DNA from 2 places in the Halobacillus sp. AWH4_228 genome. Region 2 is predicted to be linked to the other one. Evidence: a T-box and tRNA genes for the amino acid it is inferred to sense, from the RefSeq annotation. Region 2 holds a T-box; the other holds one or more tRNA genes.

Region 1 (10,682 bases), 3.7 Mb from region 2:
AGATTTCGACTACAGGGCTGTTACCCTCTTCGGCTGATCTTTCCAGATCGATTCGTCTATCTTCCTCCTTGATAACTCCAAAGGAGTGTCCTACAACCCCAGAAAGCAAGCTTTCTGGTTTGGGCTGATTCCGTTTCGCTCGCCGCTACTTGGGAAATCGCGTTTGCTTTCTCTTCCTCCGGGTACTTAGATGTTTCAGTTCCCCGGGTCTGCCTTCCTATACCTATGTATTCAGTATAGGATACTGTCCCATTACGAACAGTGGGTTTCCCCATTCGGAAATCTCCGGGTCAAAGCCTGCTTACGGCTCGCCGGAGCATATCGGTGTTAGTCCCGTCCTTCATCGGCTCCTAGTACCAAGGCATCCACCGTGCGCCCTTATTCACTTAACTATCTTCGTGAAAAGACGTTTATATATATCAATTAGATGTCTTGTCATCATGATCTCATCGCTAGATGAGTCATAATTCCTTATCCAGTTTTCAAGGTTCACAAATTTGAAAGATGCTTTGATCTCTCAAAACTGAACAACCAACACAGTACGTTTCCGTAATATCCTTAGAAAGGAGGTGATCCAGCCGCACCTTCCGATACGGCTACCTTGTTACGACTTCACCCCAATCATTGGCCCCACCTTCGGCGGCTGGCTCCAAAAAGGTTACCTCACCGACTTCGGGTGTTGCCAACTCTCGTGGTGTGACGGGCGGTGTGTACAAGGCCCGGGAACGTATTCACCGCGGCATGCTGATCCGCGATTACTAGCGATTCCGGCTTCATGCAGGCGAGTTGCAGCCTGCAATCCGAACTGAGAATGGTTTTATGGGATTTGCTACACCTCGCGGCTTCGCTGCCCTTTGTACCATCCATTGTAGCACGTGTGTAGCCCAGGTCATAAGGGGCATGATGATTTGACGTCATCCCCGCCTTCCTCCGGTTTGTCACCGGCAGTCACCTTAGAGTGCCCAACTGAATGCTGGCAACTAAGATTAGGGGTTGCGCTCGTTGCGGGACTTAACCCAACATCTCACGACACGAGCTGACGACAACCATGCACCACCTGTCACTTGGTCCCCGAAGGGAAATCCCTATCTCTAGGGAGGTCCAAGGATGTCAAGACCTGGTAAGGTTCTTCGCGTTGCTTCGAATTAAACCACATGCTCCACCGCTTGTGCGGGCCCCCGTCAATTCCTTTGAGTTTCAGCCTTGCGGCCGTACTCCCCAGGCGGAGTGCTTAATGCGTTAACTTCAGCACTAAGGGGTGGAAGCCCCCTAACACCTAGCACTCATCGTTTACGGCGTGGACTACCAGGGTATCTAATCCTGTTTGCTACCCACGCTTTCGCACCTCAGCGTCAGAAACAGACCAGAGAGTCGCCTTCGCCACTGGTGTTCCTCCACATATCTACGCATTTCACCGCTACACGTGGAATTCCACTCTCCTCTTCTGTCCTCAAGTTCCCCAGTTTCCAATGACCCTCCACGGTTGAGCCGTGGGCTTTCACATCAGACTTAAGGAACCGCCTGCGCGCGCTTTACGCCCAATAATTCCGGACAACGCTTGCCCCCTACGTATTACCGCGGCTGCTGGCACGTAGTTAGCCGGGGCTTCCTCGTCAGGTACCGTCAAGGTACCGCTCTATTCGCACGGTACTTGTTCTTCCCTGACAACAGAACTTTACGATCCGAAGACCTTCATCGTTCACGCGGCGTTGCTCCGTCAGACTTTCGTCCATTGCGGAAGATTCCCTACTGCTGCCTCCCGTAGGAGTCTGGGCCGTGTCTCAGTCCCAGTGTGGCCGATCACCCTCTCAGGTCGGCTACGCATCGTTGCCTTGGTGAGCCGTTACCTCACCAACTAGCTAATGCGCCGCGGGCCCATCTGTAAGTGATAGCGAGAAGCCATCTTTCAACTCATCTTCATGCGAAGAAAAGTATTACCCGGCATTAGCCCCGGTTTCCCGGGGTTATTCCGATCTTACAGGCAGGTTGCCCACGTGTTACTCACCCGTCCGCCGCTCGTTCCACGAGTTTCACCCCGAAGGGATCCACTCGCTTCCCGCGCTCGACTTGCATGTATTAGGCACGCCGCCAGCGTTCGTCCTGAGCCAGGATCAAACTCTCCATAAAAGTAGTTTGACTTGCTCATCTGCACACCGAATGTGCTTGTTTCAAATTCCTTCATTAAAGAAGAAATGTTTTGACGTACTGGTTGGTTCGTTCAGTTTTCAAAGATCAAGTAATGGTGGGCCTGAGTGGACTTGAACCACCGACCTCACGCTTATCAGGCGTGCGCTCTAACCAACTGAGCTACAGGCCCCAATGGTGATTGAATAATGGAGCGGGTGAAGGGAATCGAACCCTCATCATCAGCTTGGAAGGCTGAGGTTTTACCACTAAACTACACCCGCATATATCATGTTGTATTTCTCGATGGTCGGGAAGACAGGATTCGAACCTGCGACCCCTTGGTCCCAAACCAAGTGCTCTACCAAGCTGAGCTACTTCCCGTTAAAATGGCGCGCCCGAGAGGAGTCGAACCCCTAACCTTCTGATCCGTAGTCAGACGCTCTATCCAATTGAGCTACGGGCGCATTTTATAATAGCTTTGCGTTGAAAGCGACTTTTCTATCTTAACACGTTTCCGTGTCGATTGCAACAACTTTTTTAAAGAAATTAGTTGGTGCGGTCGAGAGGACTTGAACCTCCACGGGATTAACTCCCACTAGGCCCTCAACCTAGCGCGTCTGCCGATTCCGCCACGACCGCAGCATTATTATAATGGAATGCTGATCATGGTAATTAAAGTGCGGGTGGAGGGACTTGAACCCCCACGCCGTGAAGCACTAGATCCTAAATCTAGCGTGTCTGCCAATTCCACCACACCCGCAAATAAATGGTGAGCCATGAAGGATTCGAACCTTCGACCCTCTGATTAAAAGTCAGATGCTCTACCAGCTGAGCTAATGGCTCTAAAGAAAGGAATCTATTACACTTGAAAATGATTTGTTCTTTTTAAAAGCACAAGAACCATCATACATCTTATTGATAATGTTGTCAACCCTTTTTCGAAGAAAAAATGGCTGGGCCAGCTGGATTCGAACCAGCGCATGACGGTACCAAAAACCGTTGCCTTACCGCTTGGCTATGGCCCAAAGATAATGGCGGTCCGGACGGGACTCGAACCCGCGACCTCCTGCGTGACAGGCAGGCATTCTAACCAACTGAACTACCGGACCCCTTAAAGGGTGATGCAAAGTGACCCGTACGGGATTCGAACCCGTGATACCGCCGTGAAAGGGCGGTGTCTTAACCACTTGACCAACGGGCCATTAAGAAAATGGCGGAGAAGGAGGGATTTGAACCCTCGCGCCGCTTACGCGACCTACACCCTTAGCAGGGGCGCCTCTTCAGCCACTTGAGTACTTCTCCGTAATGGCTCCAACGGTAGGATTCGAACCTACGACCGATCGGTTAACAGCCGATTGCTCTACCACTGAGCTACGTTGGAATAATGTCTCATTTCGTGCCGCTCGTTTATCGGCGACGTTTAATATCTTATAACATCCTGCCTGCAATGTCAAACCCTTTTTCGTGAAAAATTGTAGTTTCTTACGTTTTTTTGGGTTGTTTTGTTAAGGCTTATTTAATTTAACATGTGAGAAGTCGTTCGTCAACACAATTTTTACTTCTTTTTTAAACGGCCTTTACATTTTCCGCAGTGATACTTTTTCGTATCCACCTTCCTCTTCCGCTGATAAGTCTGACCGCACTGGACACACTCATAATGGTGGAACCCTTTCTTCTTTTCAGAAGGCAGCTGCGCGCAGAATCTCGGAGAGTCTGTTTTATGTAAAAGATCTTTGAATTCAGGATCACCATGTCCAAAGCCTTTCCCTTCTATATGAAGGTGATAGTGGCAGAGTTCATGTTTGATAATCCCTTCTAATTCAGCACCATCCAATTCTACAACATACTTCGGATTGATTTCAATGGTTCTTTTTGAAGGAATGTACCGCCCGCCTGTCGTTCGAAGACGAGAATTGAAGTATACATCATCCACAAATGGTTTGTCAAAATGTTTTTTGGATAATTGGTCCGTCCATGCTTCCAGCTGTTGTTGTGTCAAAGACTGCACAAGCACACCTCCCCTGTTCTGTGCATACTGTATCATACGTATTTAAAAAGAGGAACAGAAAGGAGCTGTCCGTCATGCCTTCCTGGCTGCAAGTACAGATGGAGCGTGCTTTCTTCAATAAAGATAAGTATCAGATCAAGCTGCTTAATCAGTGCTGGTACTATTATCAGCACCTCTATAAATAGAAATACCCGGAAGCCGCAGCTCCCAGGTATCCCTTTACGATTGAGGAATCATGGTCAAAGCAATCCTCTGCTTCTGGACATCCACCTTGTCCACCCATACTGTTACAACATCTCCAACAGAGACCATGTCCATCGGATGTTTGACGAATTTGTCAGCCAGTTTGGATATATGGACAAGCCCGTCCTGTTTTACTCCGATATCGACGAACGCACCGAAATCAACCACGTTACGAACGGTTCCTTCCAGTTCCATTCCCTCTTCCAAATCCTCCATGGAAAGGACGTTCGTCTTGAGCAGTGGCTTAGGAAGATCGTCACGTGGGTCACGGCCCGGCTGGATCAATGCCTTTTGAATATCTGTCAGCGTCAGCGTACCAATGCCGAATTCTTCCGAAGCGGCATTCAAGTCCATCTGCTTCAGCTTTTCACCCAATTGTCCATCCCCGAGGTCCTTACTTGTAAATCCAAGATTCTGAAGCAGCTTCCTTGTCGCCTGATAACTTTCCGGGTGGATCGACGTACGGTCGAGCGGTTCTTCTCCGTCCAGTACCCGGAGAAATCCGATACTCTGTTCGAACGTTTTCGCTCCGAGCCTTGGAATGTCCTTCAATTCTCTGCGTTTCGTAAACTTCCCGAGTTCCTCCCGCTTCTTCACGATGTTATTAGCCACCGTTTTACTCAAGCCGGATACATATTGAAGCAGGGAAGCAGAGGCTGTATTCACGTTTACTCCGACTTGGTTGACGGCCGTTTCTACAACAAACGTCAGGGACTCGTTCAATTTCTTCTGGGTAACATCATGCTGATACTGCCCGACGCCGATGGATTTAGGATCGATTTTCACCAGTTCCGCGAGTGGATCCTGGATTCGGCGGGCAATCGATACCGCGCTTCTTTCTTCGACTTGAAAATCCGGGAACTCTTCCCTGGCCAGCTTGGATGCTGAATACACACTGGCTCCCGCTTCGTTCACAATCATATAGGAAGCTTTCCAACTGTGCTTCTGGATCATATCACTAATGAACTGCTCTGTTTCTCGAGAGGCGGTTCCATTTCCAATGGCGATGAGCTCCATGTTGTACTGTTCCATCAATGACAGGAGTTTCTTTTCTGCGCCTTTGGTATCTTTTTTAGGTGCGGTTGGATAAATGACTCCGATATCGAGCACTTTTCCTGTTTCATCGATAACCGCAAGCTTACAGCCCGTACGGTATGCCGGATCAACTCCAAGTACAACCTTGCCTTTAAGCGGAGGCTGTAGCAGGAGGCTTCGCAGGTTGCTCGAAAACACATCAATCGCCTGCTCCTCAGCCACTTCGGAAAGAGAATTGCGGATCTCTCTTTCCACAGAAGGTTGAATGAGTCGTTTGTAGCTGTCCTGGATCGCGTCTGTCAGGATTCCTCTGAGTTCTCCGCCTGTTCCCCGCTTCACGACTTCTTTTTCCAGATACTGCGTAATACTGTCCTCAGGCGGTTGGACAGAAACCTTGATGATCCCTTCCTTCTCCCCACGGTTCATGGCCAGCACACGGTGGGAGGCGATGGAACGGACGGGCTCCTGGTAGTCGTAGTACATCTCAAAGACACCTTTTTCATCCTTGGCCTTGTCCTTCTCTGAAGAAGCGATGGTGCCTTTCTCATGCGTCTGCTTACGAATTCTTTCCCTGAATGCTGCGTCCTCTGATATCCATTCCGCCAGAATGTCATTCACACCTGCACGCACGTCTTCAACAGCCGGCAGCTCCTGTTCTTCGGAAATGTACGTCTGCGCCTCTGCTTCAAAGCCGAAAGATTCCTGCGCCCATACTTTAAGGGCCAGAGGTTCAAGCCCCTTTTCTTTCGCCACTGTGGCACGCGTCCTCCTTTTTTGCTTGTAAGGACGGTAAAGATCCTCCACCTTTTGGAGTTTTTCTGCTTTTTCTATGTCGGCTTTCAATTCATCCGTTAGTTTCCCCTGCTCATCGATCAAGCGAACGACTTCCTCTTTACGCTCAGCAAGGTTGACGGCATAATTCCACTGATCTTCAATGGTTTTAATTTGAACTTCATCAAGACCACCGGTCATCTCCTTACGATAACGGGCGATGAACGGGACGGTGTTCCCTTCGTTCAGCAGTTGAATCACCTGCTGGATAATTCCTTCTTTCAGCTTCATCTGTCCGGCTACTGACTGAATCAGCTCCGGACTGTTTTTCCAATCACTCAAAAAAAGACCTCCTTCAATGACGTCCCTCTTATTGTAACAAAACAACGAAGCGTTTACCTCGTTGTTCCAGGATGGTTCAACGAATTAAAAAATCCTTATTCCCGGATTCACACCGAAGAATAAGGATTTTTAATGGTAAACTATCGCGATCAGCGTTGTATCATCATCGCGGTTCTGTCCGTACAGATTTTTGTACAAGGACGTAATCTCTTCCGCGTTTCGTACATGTGTGAGCTTTGAAGACAGGCGGCGGTCGTTCACTCCATCAGAGAACATCAAAAAAATCATCCCTTTCTGGATATTTCCGTGAGTAACCCGCAGTGACTTCGAATACCCGGATAAATAACCCGCCAGCGGGATATTCCGGTGGCGTGTACCGTCAGGGTCTACAGTAATGACTCCAATATTCCCGATGGAGGAATACGAATAAGTCATCGCATGGTAATCGATTTTCAAAATACCGAGCACCACCCCGCGTTTGCCGACCAGTACTTCATTGCATTTTTTTACAAGCGCCTCTACAGAAAGAGAAGGATGATCTTCTATGATTTCCATCACAGCTTTCGAAGACTCCCTGGCCATCTCTCCACTGCCGAGGCCATCAGCCAGTGCACAAAGGAACGCATCATCTGTTTCACGGTAAAAATAACTGTCGCCACAGTAATAATTTCCTTTTTTAGCTTTCTGGAAGACAGATAACTCCACCTGTTCGTTCCCCTTTTCCACTAGAACACCTCAACCGATTCCGACTGGAGAGCTTCCCTCAATTTACGCAGCGCCCGCCTTTGCAGCCGGGATACGTGCATCTGGGAAATGCCCAGCCGCTCACCTGTATCTTTCTGACTCATGTTTTCAAAATACGTGCATTGAAGAATCTCCTGTTCCCGTTCACTCAAGATCGGCAGCACCTTTTCGAGCAGCATCCGCTGATCGATATTGGAGTATCCTTCATCCTGATTCCCGATAAGATCGAGAATGGTTACAGTACTTCCATCTGAATCCGCTTCGATTTTACGGTCCACGGACAGGGCTTTGTAGCTTTTACCCATTTCCATCGTTTCCAGTACATCCTCTTCAGAGACTTCCAGGTATTCAGCAATCTCGAGGACAGACGGGGAACGCTGCTGGATATTCGTCAGCTCTTCAGCCGCTTTCTTTATCTTCGGCCCAAGTTCCTTAATCCGGCGTGGTACGTGCACACTCCATGTCTTATCCCGGATGAAGCGTTTAATCTCACCGATGATGGTCGGGATCGCGAACGATTCGAATGATTTTCCGAAATCCTTATCATACCTGCGGATCGCTGCCAGCAGGCCGAGCATTCCGACCTGAACGAGATCTTCATGGATCGTACTGTTTTTCGAATATTTACGGGCGATGGACTCTACAAGGTCCTTATAAACAAGGACCACTTTCTCCTGTACAGCCTCATCTTTTGGATTCTCCTGTAAGTAGGCAATCCATTCGTAAATTTCCTCATTGTGGTGTTGTGATCTGGTCGCCATTATGACCCACCCCGGTTTCATGGAGGTATTTCGTCATTAATACAATCACTCCATATTTACTGTTGATTTCGACTTTATCCATTAAGGCATCAATCAAAAACAGGCCAAATCCGCCTTCGCGGAGCTCTTCAATATCACCGTCCTGCTTATAAGGTCCGATGTCTTCTTTCACTTCACCAAGATTGAAGCTTCCGCCGTGATCGGCCACCATCACCTCGAGCCTGTCCTGATACACGCCGAAACCGATGGTGATTTCTCCTTCACCCGTTTCTTTGTAGGCATGTTTGACGGCGTTGGTGATCGCTTCTGAAATCGCCACTTTCAAATCTTCAATATCTTCATAGGAAAAGCCCATGCGGTTGGCAATCCCGGACGTGCTCAAACGCACGACTCCGATATATTCCGCTTTTGCAGGCACCTTCACTTCAACAAAATCAAATGGTTCCATCATTACATTCCACCTTGCACTGTAGAATCGATGTTCATAATTTCAGTCAGGCCGGTAATCTTGAACAGACGGTAGACACGGTCCTGCATATGAACGAGACGGAGCGTGCTGTCATGTTCTTTCGTCGCTTTCAAGGCACTGATAAAGACACCCAGTCCTGTGGAATCCATATAATTCACGTCTTGAAGGTTCACTTCAACGACATCCTGTTCCTTCGTCAATGGAAGAAGCGTCTCTTTAAGCTGAGGTGCCGTGAATGCATCGACTTCACCGCCGAGCATCACGTTCGCCACGCCGTCATTCTTTGTTACATCTATCGATAAATTCATAAATATCCCTCCCGTGTTGCTGAAAAGTAACCTAAATAGCCAATACCCGGATCGATAAAACGTTAAACATTCCTTCTGAGAATGATCAACGTGAAATCATCACGCAGGTGGAAGTCCTGCAGGCGTTCAAAGTGCTTGTACACCTGGTCGACGATGCCCTGTGCCGGCAGATGAGAATACTGCTTGATAACGTGCAGCACTTCTTCCTGCTCGATAAAACGGTCCCCCGTCCGGCATTCTGTCACACCATCGGTCAAAAGGACGATCATATCGCCTTTTTCCACCTGTTTCTCATACTGGGTGTAGGTGATTTCAGGAGATACACCGAGAACAAGGCCCGGAGCATCGATTTCTTCAAATTCGTCCTTATCCTTATGATAATAAAAGCCCGGCTCATGACCGGCAGAAGCATAAGTAAACGTATGATTGTTGTTATTATACAAGCCATAGAACATCGTAATGAACATGCTTGCATCCACATTGCGTTCCACAACCCGGTTCAAGCTGCCCAGAATGACACTTGGATCAGTCTGCATCTCAGAGAAGCTGTCCATGGAATATTTGATCATGGACATGCATAAAGCGGCCGGCACGCCTTTTCCGATGACGTCAGCCACCGCAATACCCAGGCCGCCTTTGTTGTCGTGGACAAAGTGGTGATAGTCACCGTTCATCTGTTTCGCCGGTACACTGAGCGCCCCGACGTCCAGCTCATCAATGTCCGGCTTCACCGTAGACAACAGTGTTTTCTGCATATTGGCCGCAACCGAAATTTCGGATTTCAGCTCCAGCTGCTTTTCACGCAGCGTTTGATACTCCTGATAGGCGAGACCATAGGAAATCATGGTTTCCAAAAGGAAATTCATCGATGTCTGTATATATTCCGGCATATCCGGGTATATTTCCTGTAATGATTGAATATGCACGTTAATAATTTCTTCTGGTGATATATTCTGCTGCATCGAGTATTTACTGAACTGCTCTGCCTGATACAGAGCCTGCTCATCTTTCGTAGTAATATACTCCTGCAGCAGCTCTTTGTAATTCTCCAAGTCGAGTTTCAATGTACTCATCGTTTATACCTCCTCTAACGGAGCCATTTCACAACCTTGATTTCCGTACCTTCCCCTACATGGGAGATAATATCGAACTCGTCCATCAGCCGCTTTACACCTGGAAGTCCTGCACCAAGTCCCCCGGAAGTCGTAAAGCCGTCCTCCATGACCTGACTGATGTCCTGAATCCCAGGTCCTTCGTCCATGGCAACGATCCGGATGCCTTTTTTGTTCATATCCTCAACCGTTTCAAAACAGACTTTTCCGGTCCCTGCATATAAATAAATGTTTCTCGCTAATTCCGAGATGGCAGTGGCGATTCTTGCCTGGTCAACGGTGCCGAAGCCGATTTTTCTAGAGATGTCACGGCCCAGCTGCCTTGCTCCGACAATGTCCCACTCCTTTTGTATGTTTACACAGGATTGAAAATCCATACTCACTCCTCCAATTCCTGGCGAAGTTTAATCAATCCTTGTTCTAGATCTAATGCTGTAGGAACATCCTGCATATGAATGCCCAAATCAATCAGCGTCATGGCTACCGCAGGCTGAATTCCCGTCAGCACTACTTTTGCCCCCATCAAATCTGACATCGTCACGACATCGCCGAGTACTTTAGCAATAAACGAATCAATAATGTCGACAGAGGTCAGGTCAATGACGACACCTGTAGCTCCACTTTCATGGATTTTTTTCAACAGGTCTTCCTGGAACTGGATAGCCGTTTGATCATCAAGATCGATCTGGATGGAAATAAGCAGGTAATTATGAAGCTTTAATATAGGTATCCTCATTTGTTTCACTCCCCATCTAGCGAATC
Region 2 (10,682 bases):
TCACTTCGGTATCAAACCGGTCACCAGCAAGGAAGCTCAGTCCGTATGGAATTTCAATGGCGTACTTCACCCGCTGGTCCTCGAGGGATGTGTAGCCTCCGACAGAAAGCGGGGCATAACGCTGAGTTTCGAACAGCCCTTCGGCAGCTGCCAGTTTTCTTGGGTTGTATTCATGCAGCATTTGAGCGGTTTCGTGGCCGTTGATCGCTGTTCCCAAAGACATCAACGCGCCGAAATAAAGGGCGATCATCAACGCTTTTTTATGGTAGGCCCGCTCCTGATCAGTGATTTTTGATTTCATCAAGCGGAGGGCGGCTACGGAAGCCACAAGAAAAGCCACCGTCATGTAGGCGGAAAGGGTAACGTGAATGGCGGTGACGCCGAAGCTCGGGTTGAAAAAGGCCGCCCACGTATCGATGTCTGTAATCTCCCCGTCCGGCAGCATCCGGAATCCCGCCGGGGTGTTCATCCAGGCATGCACATCCGTAATCAGTATGGCCGACGCAGTCGCTCCAAGAGCAACAGAGATGATGCTCACAAGACGGAGCGTCGGCGGCAGGCGGTCCGCCGCATATAAATAAATCGACATGAAAACCGCTTCAATCAGGAAAGCGAAAATCTCCATCTGGAACGGCAGGGCGATGACTTGGCCGACGATTTCCATGAAATCAGGAAACAGCAGGGAAATCATTACGCCGACAATTGTTCCGGATGCGATCGATACAGCAAGCAGGATGGCGAAAGCCTTCGTCCATCTTCGCGCCAGCAGGGCATAATCGCTGTCTTTTTTAATGAAATACATAACTTCCGCAATAATGATCATCACGGGAAGCCCTACACCGATAGTGGCGTAGATGATATGGAAGCCCAGGGAAGTTCCGAAAAGGGCACGGGCCATGACGACGATATCCATTTGATTTCCCACCTCACAACAAGTTTCAATATCCTTTGGTTATTCTTCCTATGAGGTGGAGGATTATTCGTTAGCAGGAACCTTTTTCTACAAGAACCATATACTCGTCGATGGAAAAGTGTTCAACACCTGAATCTGATGATGTAATCGAAAAGTAGGCTTTCGTATGGCTGTCGGCCGATAATAAATCCTGTTCTATGGCGTGCTGTTCTGTTGGAGAAGGCTGGGTGCGGGCCACCCACGACGAAAAGGGGAGGGTCTTCTGTCGTCTCAAGTGTTTCTTCACAATCAGCGATTGGTCGTTGAATAAGGCCTCCCATTCCGATACCTTCAAGGCGCGGACGTGGCTGGGGTCCCTCCTTTTTTCAAGAGCGTTGTAAAAATGATCAAGCCGATCATCTTCAGGGGCTGTGTTATCGATCATGAGGAAGCGGCCGCCAGGTTTCAGGACGCGGGAGACTTCCGATACAAAGGTATCGGGTTCAGGAAAGTGGTGGGGAGCAATCCGGCAGGTGACCGCATCGAAGTAATCGTCAAGAAAAGGAAGCTCTTCAGCATCCGCTATAATGAACGCGATATTGGCCATGCCGGAAAGATGGGCGGCTGTGTTCTGAAGCATTTCCTTTGTCAGATCCGCCGCGTAAACACGGTTCACGAACGGCTGCACGGCCTTGGCCACATGACCGCCGCCTGTAGCTGTATCCAGCACCCTCCAGTGTTTTTCCGGCTTCAGCCATTCGACCAACAGTCTCAAATCATCAGGGTTGTTATGGGTGGTGCTTTGGACATAGGCCTCTTTGTTTTTTGAGAAAGTTTCCTGTACACGCCGTTTCTGTTCGTTTTTCATCACAGACACCCTTCCTTCAATGGAGTTGTTTATAGTGTAATCCGAAGCTTTGGTTTTGGATAATACCAATCTTTGATCTGCCGTGATCACCAGAACAAATCAAAGATCCAATCGTAAAAAGTGACAGAAAATCAGTGGGGGTGTAAAGTGAAATCCACACGTATAATCCGTAGGGGAATGGGCGAAGATGGGGGTAAGAAACTTTTTGACATCCCTGACGTTCCATTGTACGATTAGAGAAGATACGTATAGTTTCATTGACGGGAAGAGTAAATCGATCACCTGACCTGTAGAGAGTCGCTGGCTGGTGGAAAGCGACGGCGGAATCGGTTGAAGATCATCCCTGAGAAGTTCTGCTGAAATGATTGAGAGTAGGTGGAACCGGCTGACGTCCGTTATCCGTTTTTTACCGAGCGCCGTGCGGCTGAACCTGCACGGAATATGGGTGGTACCGCGGAATGAACATCCGTCCCTGTTTTCATACAGGGGCGGATTTTTTGTTTTTTTCAGGGAAACTGTATCCAGTTGTGTCCCATGTGATTATCTATACAAAATAAAAGGGTAAGAGGTGGAAGAAATGCGCAGTGTCAATACGAAGGAAGTGGCTTTAGACCGCGAGAATCGTGTCAAAGATTACTGGAAACAAGAAGATGTCTTCCGACGCTCCATGAATGAGCGCGAAGGCGCAGAAACTTTCGTTTTTTATGAAGGACCTCCGACAGCGAACGGACTTCCGCACGCGGGTCACGTCCTCGGCCGGGTCATCAAGGACTTTGTGGGCCGTTACAAAACGATGCAGGGCTATCAGGTGCTGCGTAAGGGCGGCTGGGATACTCATGGTCTTCCGGTTGAACTGGAAGTTGAAAAGCAGCTCGGCATTTCCGGAAAGCAGCAGATCGAGGAATATGGTGTAGAGAAGTTCATCGAGAAGTGTAAGGAAAGTGTCTTCAACTATGAAAAAGAGTGGCGTGAATTCACGGAATCCATCGGGTACTGGCTCGATATGGATGATCCGTATGTAACGCTTCAGGACCGTTATATTGAAAGCGTCTGGTACATCCTGAGTGACCTTCATAAGCGCAACCTGCTATCCAAGGGTCACCGGGTTACTCCGTACTGCCCGAGCTGTCAGACAACCTTGAGCTCCCACGAAGTGGCTCAAGGCTATGAAGATGTGAAAGACTTGTCCGCGACAGCGAAGTTCAAGGTCAAAGGGACAGAGAATGAATTCTTCCTTGGCTGGACGACGACGCCTTGGACACTTCCGGCCAACGTTACCCTGGCTGTCCATGCAGATCTCGATTACATCAAAGCAGAAAAAGACGGCGAAGTTTACATCGTTGCTGAAGCTCTTGCTGAGAAAAATCTTGGCGAAGATTATACGGTCGTATCCAAGCATAAAGGAAGCGAGTTCAGCGGTGTATCCTATGAAGCACCATTCCCGTTTGTAAAGCCTGAGCGTGGTCATTTCGTTGTCGAAGCAGATTTCGTCAACGCCGAAAGCGGTACGGGTGTTGTTCACATCGCACCTGCCTACGGGGAAGATGACTACAACCTCGTCAAAGAACACAATCTTTCCTTCTTTAACGTTGTAGACGGACAGGGACGCTACACAGCAGATATCCCTCCATTCGAAGGACGCTTCGTGAAAGACTGTGATGTAGATATCGTGAAGTACCTGGCTAATGAAGGTCTTCTTTTCCATAAAGAAAAATATGAGCACAGCTATCCACACTGCTGGCGCTGTGATTCACCACTGCTTTATTACGCAATCGAAAGCTGGTTCATCAAAACGACAGAGCTTAAGGATCAATTCCTTGCCAACAACCAGCAGGTCGACTGGCATCCGGATCACATCAAAGACGGACGCTTCGGAAACTTCCTCGAGAATATGGTCGACTGGAACATCGGTCGGAACCGTTTCTGGGGAACACCGCTGCCGATCTGGATGTGTAATTCCTGTGACCACCAATACGCTCCGCACAGTAAAGCGGACCTTCAGGAAAAAGCGATCGGAGATATCGGAGACGTTGAGCTGCACAAGCCTTACGTCGACCGTGTTCAGGTTTCCTGTGAAAAATGTGGCGGCACGATGGACCGTGTGCCGGAAGTCATTGACGTCTGGTTCGATTCCGGTTCCATGCCGTTTGCCCAGCAGCATTACCCGTTCGAAAACCAGGAGCAGTTTGAAAAGCAGTTCCCGGCTGATGTGATCTGTGAAGGAATTGACCAGACACGTGGCTGGTTCTACAGCCTGCTTGCGGTTTCTACGCTGTTCACAGGCAAAGCACCGTATAAGCGCGTCCTTTCCACCGGCCACATTCTTGATGAAGAAGGCCGTAAAATGTCGAAGAGTAAGGGAAATGCCCTTAATCCGACAGACATCGTCAATAAGTTCGGTGCCGATCCGTTCCGCTGGGCGCTTCTTGCGGACAGTGCCCCTTGGAACAACAAACGTTTCTCTGAGCGTGTCGTGATTGAAGCCAAGTCCAAAGTCATTGATACCCTTGTGAACACGCACGGTTTCTATACGCTGTACGCGAATATCGACGGCTACACGTTCAATAAGGATGAAACCGGGGAGAAGACGCTGCTTGACCGCTGGGTCCTTTCCCGTTTGAACAGTGTGACAGCTGTCGTGGAAGAAGCCCTTGAGGATTACGACTTCACCAAAGGAGCGAAGGCTCTTGAGAAATATATCGATGAAGTGAGTAACTGGTACATCCGCCGCTCCCGTGACCGTTTCTGGGAAGAAGGCATGACCGAGTCCAAAAAAGCGGCCTACCATACGCTTCATGAAGTGCTGACGCAGCTGAGCCAGTTGATGGCTCCGTTCACACCGTTCTTGGCTGAGGATATCTACCAGAACTTGACGGGTGAAAGTGTGCACCTGGCCCACTTCCCGAAAGTGGACGATGCTGTCGTCAATAAACAGCTGGAAAAAGATATGGACGCTGTCCTGCAGGTGGTCGAGCTTGCCCGTGGTGTGCGTAATACAGAAGCGATCAAGACGAAACAGCCGCTCTCTGAGCTTGTCGTCATTCCGGTCAACCCGGATCTGGGCAAGGCGCTGGAGGAATACAGCAGCATCATCCGTGATGAGATCAACGTCAAAGAAGTTGTTGTTAAGCAGTCTTCCGAGGATCTTGTCCGTTATGAAGTGAAGCTGAACTTCCGCGCAGCCGGCCCGGTACTTGGTAAGAATGTCGGTCTCGTCAAAGGCTATCTGGAAAAGCTGTCGGAAGAAGAAGCCGCAGCCGTTGTCCAAAATGAAAAAGCAGTCGTGCCAACAGCCGATGGTGAGGTTGAAGTACCGATGGATCTGTTGAACGTGGAACGTGTGGCCGACGCCGGCCTGTCCATGGGGTCCAACCAGGACTTCCACGTCGTTCTTGATACATCCATCACAGAAGAGCTCCGCCTTGAGGGCCTTGCCCGTGAAGTGATTCGTGTGATTCAGGATGAGCGGAAGCAGCAGGACCTGCCGATCGATCTTCGTGTCGACATCGCTCTTGCCGGTGATGAAGAAGTACAGGAAGCCATTAAGCAGAACGAACAGCTGATTCGTGAGAATGTCCTCGTTAAGGAGCTCACGGTCGGCGAAAAAGAGGAAATGAAAGAGTATACCGTTGGTGATCATACACTGAAACTGGCTCTTACACAGTAAGGATGGAAAGTCCCGGCTCCGGCCGGGGCTTTTTTGCCGTTCCGGTGTTTTGACTTTTTTTGCAGGATGTCCCAAAATAAGAAGCAGATGAAGAGGTGAAATCATGGCAGAAAAGGTATCAAGCACACGATGGTTTGGGATGGCTGTTCAGGCCCTTGTCGTCCTTGCTGAAAATGAAGGACTCTGCCCGAGTGGAAAGCTTGCCGAAAAGCTGGAATCCAAATCTGTGTTCTTAAGAAAGATCCTCCGTCACTTAGTGAAGGCGGGATTGATTCACGCCAAAGAAGGTAGAGAAGGGGGCTATTCCTTAGTGAAAGACCCCGAAGATATAAAGCTGTCAGAAGTCTATGAAGCAATGAGAGCGGAAACTTTTCCGAAGGGTTTCTTTAATGTCGGAGGCAAAGAATGCTTTGCGCCTTCTACAAGGGAATCCTTGATTGAACTCCGTAATGATATGGAAAGCTGGGTTGTAGCCGGGCTTGAAGAGAAAACCATTGCCGACCTGATTCAAAAGGAATCGTAATGTTGTTTTAGACGGACTGTCGAGAGAATTCTCGGCAGTCCTTTTTTTCTGTAAAATCCGAGATGTTTTTTGTATGGAAAATGGACGACCTTTTATTCAACAAAGGGCACCCTCAAATTCAGCTCATGATTAGTAAGGTCACGTTCCGCTTATCGGTGGATCTTTTTCCCACAGGCGTCACTACGGAAAGCTGGAGTTGATCTCGCCATTCCATTCGTAAAAAGGGTCTTATGAACAGAAACGGATGGAAGCGAAACGTTATGTCGGGCTTTTCTTGGGTTATCATAAACTGTAGTTGACAAAGGAACAGTTAAATCATATACTGTTCTTGTGATAAATACAGTTTAAAGGAGCATCATCATGTCTCAAAATACAATGAGTAAAGAAGAATACCTAAATAAAGTAAAAGAAATCGATACAACGAAAGAAGCACCGAAGCAGCTGGAGGATACGGATTTTCTAACCGTAGCCAAAGAACGCCGCTCTGTCCGCCAGTATGATCCTGAATTCAAAATGGAAGAAAGTGAAATCCGTGAGATTCTGGAAACAGCGGTTCTGGCTCCATCTTCCAGTAACCTTCAATCGTGGAGATTCCTTGTCATCGAAGATCAGGCGGAAAAAGAAAAGCTTCTACCTATCGCCAGCAATCAGCAGCAGATCGTCGATGCATCCGTCGTTGTGGCTGTTCTTGGTGACCGTGAGGCCTATAAAAACGCAGACCAGATTTACAGCCAGATTGCTGAAAAAGGCAACATGCCTGAAGATGTGAAAAACATGTACGTCAACAGCATTTTTGATAACTACGGAAACTTCCCGACAGAGCGTCTTGCGAAAATCGCTCACATTGATGGCGGAATCGTGGCCAACCAGCTGATGCTTGCAGCAAAAGCGAAAGGCTATGACACCGTACCGATGGGCGGTTATGATGAAGCGCAGTTCCTGGAAACTTTCAATGTTCCTGAAAACTATGAAGCTGTTATGCTGATTTCCCTTGGAAAAGGTACAAAAGCTGGTTTTCAAAAGACCCGTCTTCCATTGGACGAAGTGGTGCAGTGGAACCGTTACGAATAAATAAAGCATGCCGTTCCGATATGGGGACGGCTTTTCTTTTCGGGAATTTTCTATCCACGGAAGGGAATGGACGTTGTCTGTCGAATGATGTAGAAGAAGAATTTAAAGGAGGTTTTCCTATGTTTAAAAAGCTGGCCAGTGATGCCCTCGGGTTGAGTGATATCGGGAGAATTATTTCTAAAGAAGATTTTGATAAGACCCAGTCGGATGATTTTGTCCTGACGGAAGATGGAGAAAAGATCCACTTTCTGATCAAATCAAAAAGTGATGAGTACTGCTTTACCAACCGGGCCCTCATTCACCTGGACGGGGAGAAAGCCTCCAGCAGCAAACGGAATATTCTGCGCTACGACTATTACAAAAATCCGATTCGAAACGTAACCATAGAAACCGCAGGAACCATCGACCTTGATCTGGAAATCAAATTTGCCATCGGCAGTCAGTCCATGAGTATTGATATTGCTAAAGATGAAGGCGAGGCCATTGCCGATCTTTATAAATCCCTTACAGCGATTTCTCAGATTCAGGAAGACCATCAGCTCCATGCGGAATATGCGAGAGAAAGTCTGGAGGCTGCCCGTGATCTTCTGCGCGAAAACAGGTTCCATGACAATCAAGTCTCCTCTGAGTTTAAGGAATCCGTAACGTTCACCTATGATTGGCTCGCTCAAAAGCACACCGAGCATACACGCAAGGATTTCAGGGAGATCTTCGAAAAGTACATCCAGAATTAAGTTCTCTGCGCAGTATAATAAGAGGGCCGTCCTCTGATGATCCTGGTTATAAAAAAGCCTGTAAAGACATCGTGTCTTTACAGGCTTTTTGTATATTTAGTTATTCATCCCGTTCACTGATCCAGTTCTTTGAGTTCGTACAACGGAACTTTCTGAACGATATTCGGCTGATCCGTCGGGTGAATCCTCGCCATTTCACTGCGTTCTATCACTTCTTCAATATAAATTTCCCGGTCCTTATGATGGACCTGGATCCTATCAGGGGAATGAAAGATTTCTTTGGCGCGTTCTTTGTTCATCATGGAGACCTCCTGTCGTTTACGTTTACTGTCTGCCTCCACGACGGTTTATATGCATCACCGCCCGATAATGAAATCGAGCTTTCTTTTGATTCCGTTCAAAAACATCTCCAGGGAAACTTCCTCTTCATACACGTACAATAGAAACTCGAAAGCCAGGGAACTGTATATGATTTCGGCAGCCTGATTGGCGTTAAAATCCGCGGGCAGGAGCTCTTTTTCCTTCATCTCATTCAAAAGAACGATCATTTCGTCCACCAGCATGAAGTCGATACCGATCATTTTTCTGCGATTTTCGGCGTCGCCTTCCATCACGGGGAAGAGGCTGTTCATCATTTCTTTGAACACGGATTTATCCATCGACGTGAACTCCTTCATCCGGTTCCATAAGTACATATAAATCATTTCCGCCGGCTCTTGATTCGTCGATGGATGGACCTCTACAGAGGTGGTCTCCAGCTGCTGAATAAAGCTTTCAGAAAAGGAATCAATAAACAAATCCATCAGGGATGGGTAGGTACGGGCAGCTGACACTTCAGAAACTTCCGCTTGTCCGGCGATTTCCTTTACGCTCGTTCCACTGAATCCTTTGGTGGAAAAGAGGCTGTAGGCCGCCTTCAGCATCCGCTGCTGTTCTTCTTCGTTCATGTGCATAGGGATCAGCTCCTTCAAAACAGTAAGTACTCTCCTTTTGAGTGTACGCTCTTTTGCAGGAAATGCAACGGAATCTAAGCGTGATCCAACATCCGGTTCAGGGCAAGACGTGCCGGCCCGGCCACTTGTTCGGCCACTTTGATCCGGTTCGGAGGTTGGCCTTCAGCCAGCGATTCGAGAGCCCATGCCAAATGGGGGAGGTCAATCCGATTCATCGTCAAGCATGGACACATCCTTGGGTTAAGTGAAAGGATATGCTTGTCCGGGTGCTCCTGGATGATCCGGTTTACGAGGTTCATTTCCGTTCCGATTGCCCATGCGCTGCCCGGAGGAGACTGTTCGATAGACTGGATAATCATATTAGTGGATCCGGAAATGTCAGACGCTTCGACAACCTCTCTTGAGCACTCCGGGTGGACGATGATCTTCATATCCGGATATTCCGCACGAATGTGATCCACATTCACGGTGGTGAAATTTTCATGAACAGAGCAGTGTCCTTTCCATAAGATAACCTGGACCTCATCCATGGGGCCGCTGCCCACCAGCTCTTCCTGAACCGGATCCCATACGGCCATTTTTTCTAGAGGAATTCCAAGCTCGAAAGCTGTATTCCTGCCCAGATGTTGATCAGGGAGGAATAACAGGCGCGGTTTTTGGTTGAACGCCCACGTCACCATATCCGCTGCATTCGATGACGTGACTGTCGCCCCGCCATGTTCCCCGACGAACGATTTAATCGCAGCTGTGGAATTTACATAGGTGAGAGGAAGAATCGTGTCTCCAAACAAAGCCGTCAACTGCTCCCATGCCCGTTCCGTCTGGCGGATATCAGCCATGTCAGCCATGGAACACCCTGCCCGCATATCGGGGAGGAAGACGTGCTGATCTTCTCTTGTTAAAAGGTCCGCCGTTTCCGCCATAAAGTGAACACCACAAAAAACGATGGCTTCCGCCTCGTGCTGAGTGGCGGATAGTTGGGCAAGCTTTAACGAATCTCCGCGGGCATCAGCAAATTGGATGACTTCATCTTTTTGGTAGTGGTGTCCGGGAATGAATAACCGAGGACCCCATTCTTGTTTCACTCGTATAATCCTCTCTTCAAGCTCTTCATCAGCCATCCTCTTGTACCGTTCAGGCAGGGAGGGGCGTGTCGAATTCAAAGTTTCAAAAAGGTTCATAACATCTCCTCCTTCATTAAAACCGCCCGGGCGCTGAAATCAAGCGATCGGACGCTGTGGGTTAAAAAGCCGAGGGAAATGTAGTCCACGTTCAAATGGCGGTAAGTGGAAAGGTTGTCCAGATGGATGCCGCCGGAAACTTCGGTCGTGATGGTCTCTGGAATAGAAGGAAGCATCCGTTCAATGTCTTCAGGAAGACGGTTGTCAAACATAAGGACGTCCACCCCCGCATCCACCGCTACCAGCACCTGTTCGTCTGTCTCGGTTTCCACTTCGATGTTCACCATATGGCCGGTTTTTGCTTTGATATGCTGGACGGCGTTTGTAAGAGATCCATAAAAAGCGATGTGGTTGTCTTTTAACAGGACAGCATCATATAGTCCGAAGCGGTGATTGTATCCGCCACCGGCGCGGACGGCTTCCTTTTCAAACATCCGCAGCCCCGGCGTCGTTTTCCTCGTGTCACAAAGACGGATCTTTGGATTCCCGAGGGTCCGGACAGCTTTCCTGGTCAGAGTGGCGATGCCGCTCAGCCGCTGAATGCAGTTAAGGACGACCCTTTCCCCTTTCAGAAGATCCGTCATCGGTCCGTAAACCTCAGCCAGACAGGTGCCCGGCTGGAATTCGTCTCCGTCCTGGACAAGCACCTTTGTTCTAACCTTTTCGTTGAGGAGATGGTAGCTGTCTGTAACCACCCATCCTCCGCAGAATATTCCTTTTTCTTTAGCGGTGATGCGCAGCATGCCGTGCTGATCGGCAGGAAACAGCAGATCCGTACTGACATCGTAATCTC

Evidence for each region. The T-box of region 2 lies ahead of ileS (isoleucine--tRNA ligase). A T-box ahead of a tRNA ligase gene usually reads a tRNA of that ligase, here a tRNA-Ile.
Region 1: it encodes a tRNA-Ile, which carries the amino acid that the T-box ahead of ileS (isoleucine--tRNA ligase) is inferred to sense. The anticodon was not compared.

The regions. Positions count from the first base shown of each region.
Region 1 is NZ_JBSWTE010000001.1:3,706,467-3,717,148, forward strand. It holds rRNA gene ACXADP_RS19035 (23S ribosomal RNA) at 1-392, opposite strand, end outside; rRNA gene ACXADP_RS19040 (16S ribosomal RNA) at 563-2,127, opposite strand; tRNA gene ACXADP_RS19045 (tRNA-Ile) at 2,241-2,317, opposite strand; tRNA gene ACXADP_RS19050 (tRNA-Gly) at 2,335-2,408, opposite strand; tRNA gene ACXADP_RS19055 (tRNA-Pro) at 2,432-2,508, opposite strand; tRNA gene ACXADP_RS19060 (tRNA-Arg) at 2,515-2,591, opposite strand; tRNA gene ACXADP_RS19065 (tRNA-Leu) at 2,679-2,766, opposite strand; tRNA gene ACXADP_RS19070 (tRNA-Leu) at 2,806-2,887, opposite strand; tRNA gene ACXADP_RS19075 (tRNA-Lys) at 2,895-2,970, opposite strand; tRNA gene ACXADP_RS19080 (tRNA-Gln) at 3,078-3,152, opposite strand; tRNA gene ACXADP_RS19085 (tRNA-Asp) at 3,160-3,236, opposite strand; tRNA gene ACXADP_RS19090 (tRNA-Glu) at 3,257-3,328, opposite strand; tRNA gene ACXADP_RS19095 (tRNA-Ser) at 3,339-3,429, opposite strand; tRNA gene ACXADP_RS19100 (tRNA-Asn) at 3,434-3,508, opposite strand; gene ACXADP_RS19105 (SprT family protein) at 3,683-4,135, opposite strand; gene cmpA (cortex morphogenetic protein CmpA) at 4,210-4,320, shown strand; gene ACXADP_RS19115 (Tex family protein) at 4,355-6,526, opposite strand; gene ACXADP_RS19120 (SpoIIE family protein phosphatase) at 6,656-7,252, opposite strand; gene sigB (RNA polymerase sigma factor SigB) at 7,252-8,031, opposite strand; gene rsbW (anti-sigma B factor RsbW) at 8,003-8,479, opposite strand; gene ACXADP_RS19135 (STAS domain-containing protein) at 8,482-8,808, opposite strand; gene ACXADP_RS19140 (SpoIIE family protein phosphatase) at 8,871-9,881, opposite strand; gene ACXADP_RS19145 (anti-sigma regulatory factor) at 9,896-10,297, opposite strand; gene ACXADP_RS19150 (STAS domain-containing protein) at 10,300-10,656, opposite strand; gene ACXADP_RS19155 (RsbT co-antagonist protein RsbRA) at 10,662-10,682, opposite strand, start outside.
Region 2 is NZ_JBSWTE010000001.1:21,154-31,835, reverse strand. It holds gene ACXADP_RS00155 (cytochrome ubiquinol oxidase subunit I) at 1-913, opposite strand, end outside; gene ACXADP_RS00150 (class I SAM-dependent methyltransferase) at 984-1,760, opposite strand; T-box leader at 2,009-2,237, shown strand; gene ileS (isoleucine--tRNA ligase) at 2,338-5,427, shown strand; gene ACXADP_RS00140 (RrF2 family transcriptional regulator) at 5,531-5,950, shown strand; gene ACXADP_RS00135 (nitroreductase family protein) at 6,311-7,021, shown strand; gene ACXADP_RS00130 (PH domain-containing protein) at 7,141-7,755, shown strand; gene ACXADP_RS00125 (H-type small acid-soluble spore protein) at 7,869-8,054, opposite strand; gene ACXADP_RS00120 (TetR/AcrR family transcriptional regulator) at 8,112-8,708, opposite strand; gene nadA (quinolinate synthase NadA) at 8,783-9,889, opposite strand; gene nadC (carboxylating nicotinate-nucleotide diphosphorylase) at 9,886-10,682, opposite strand, start outside.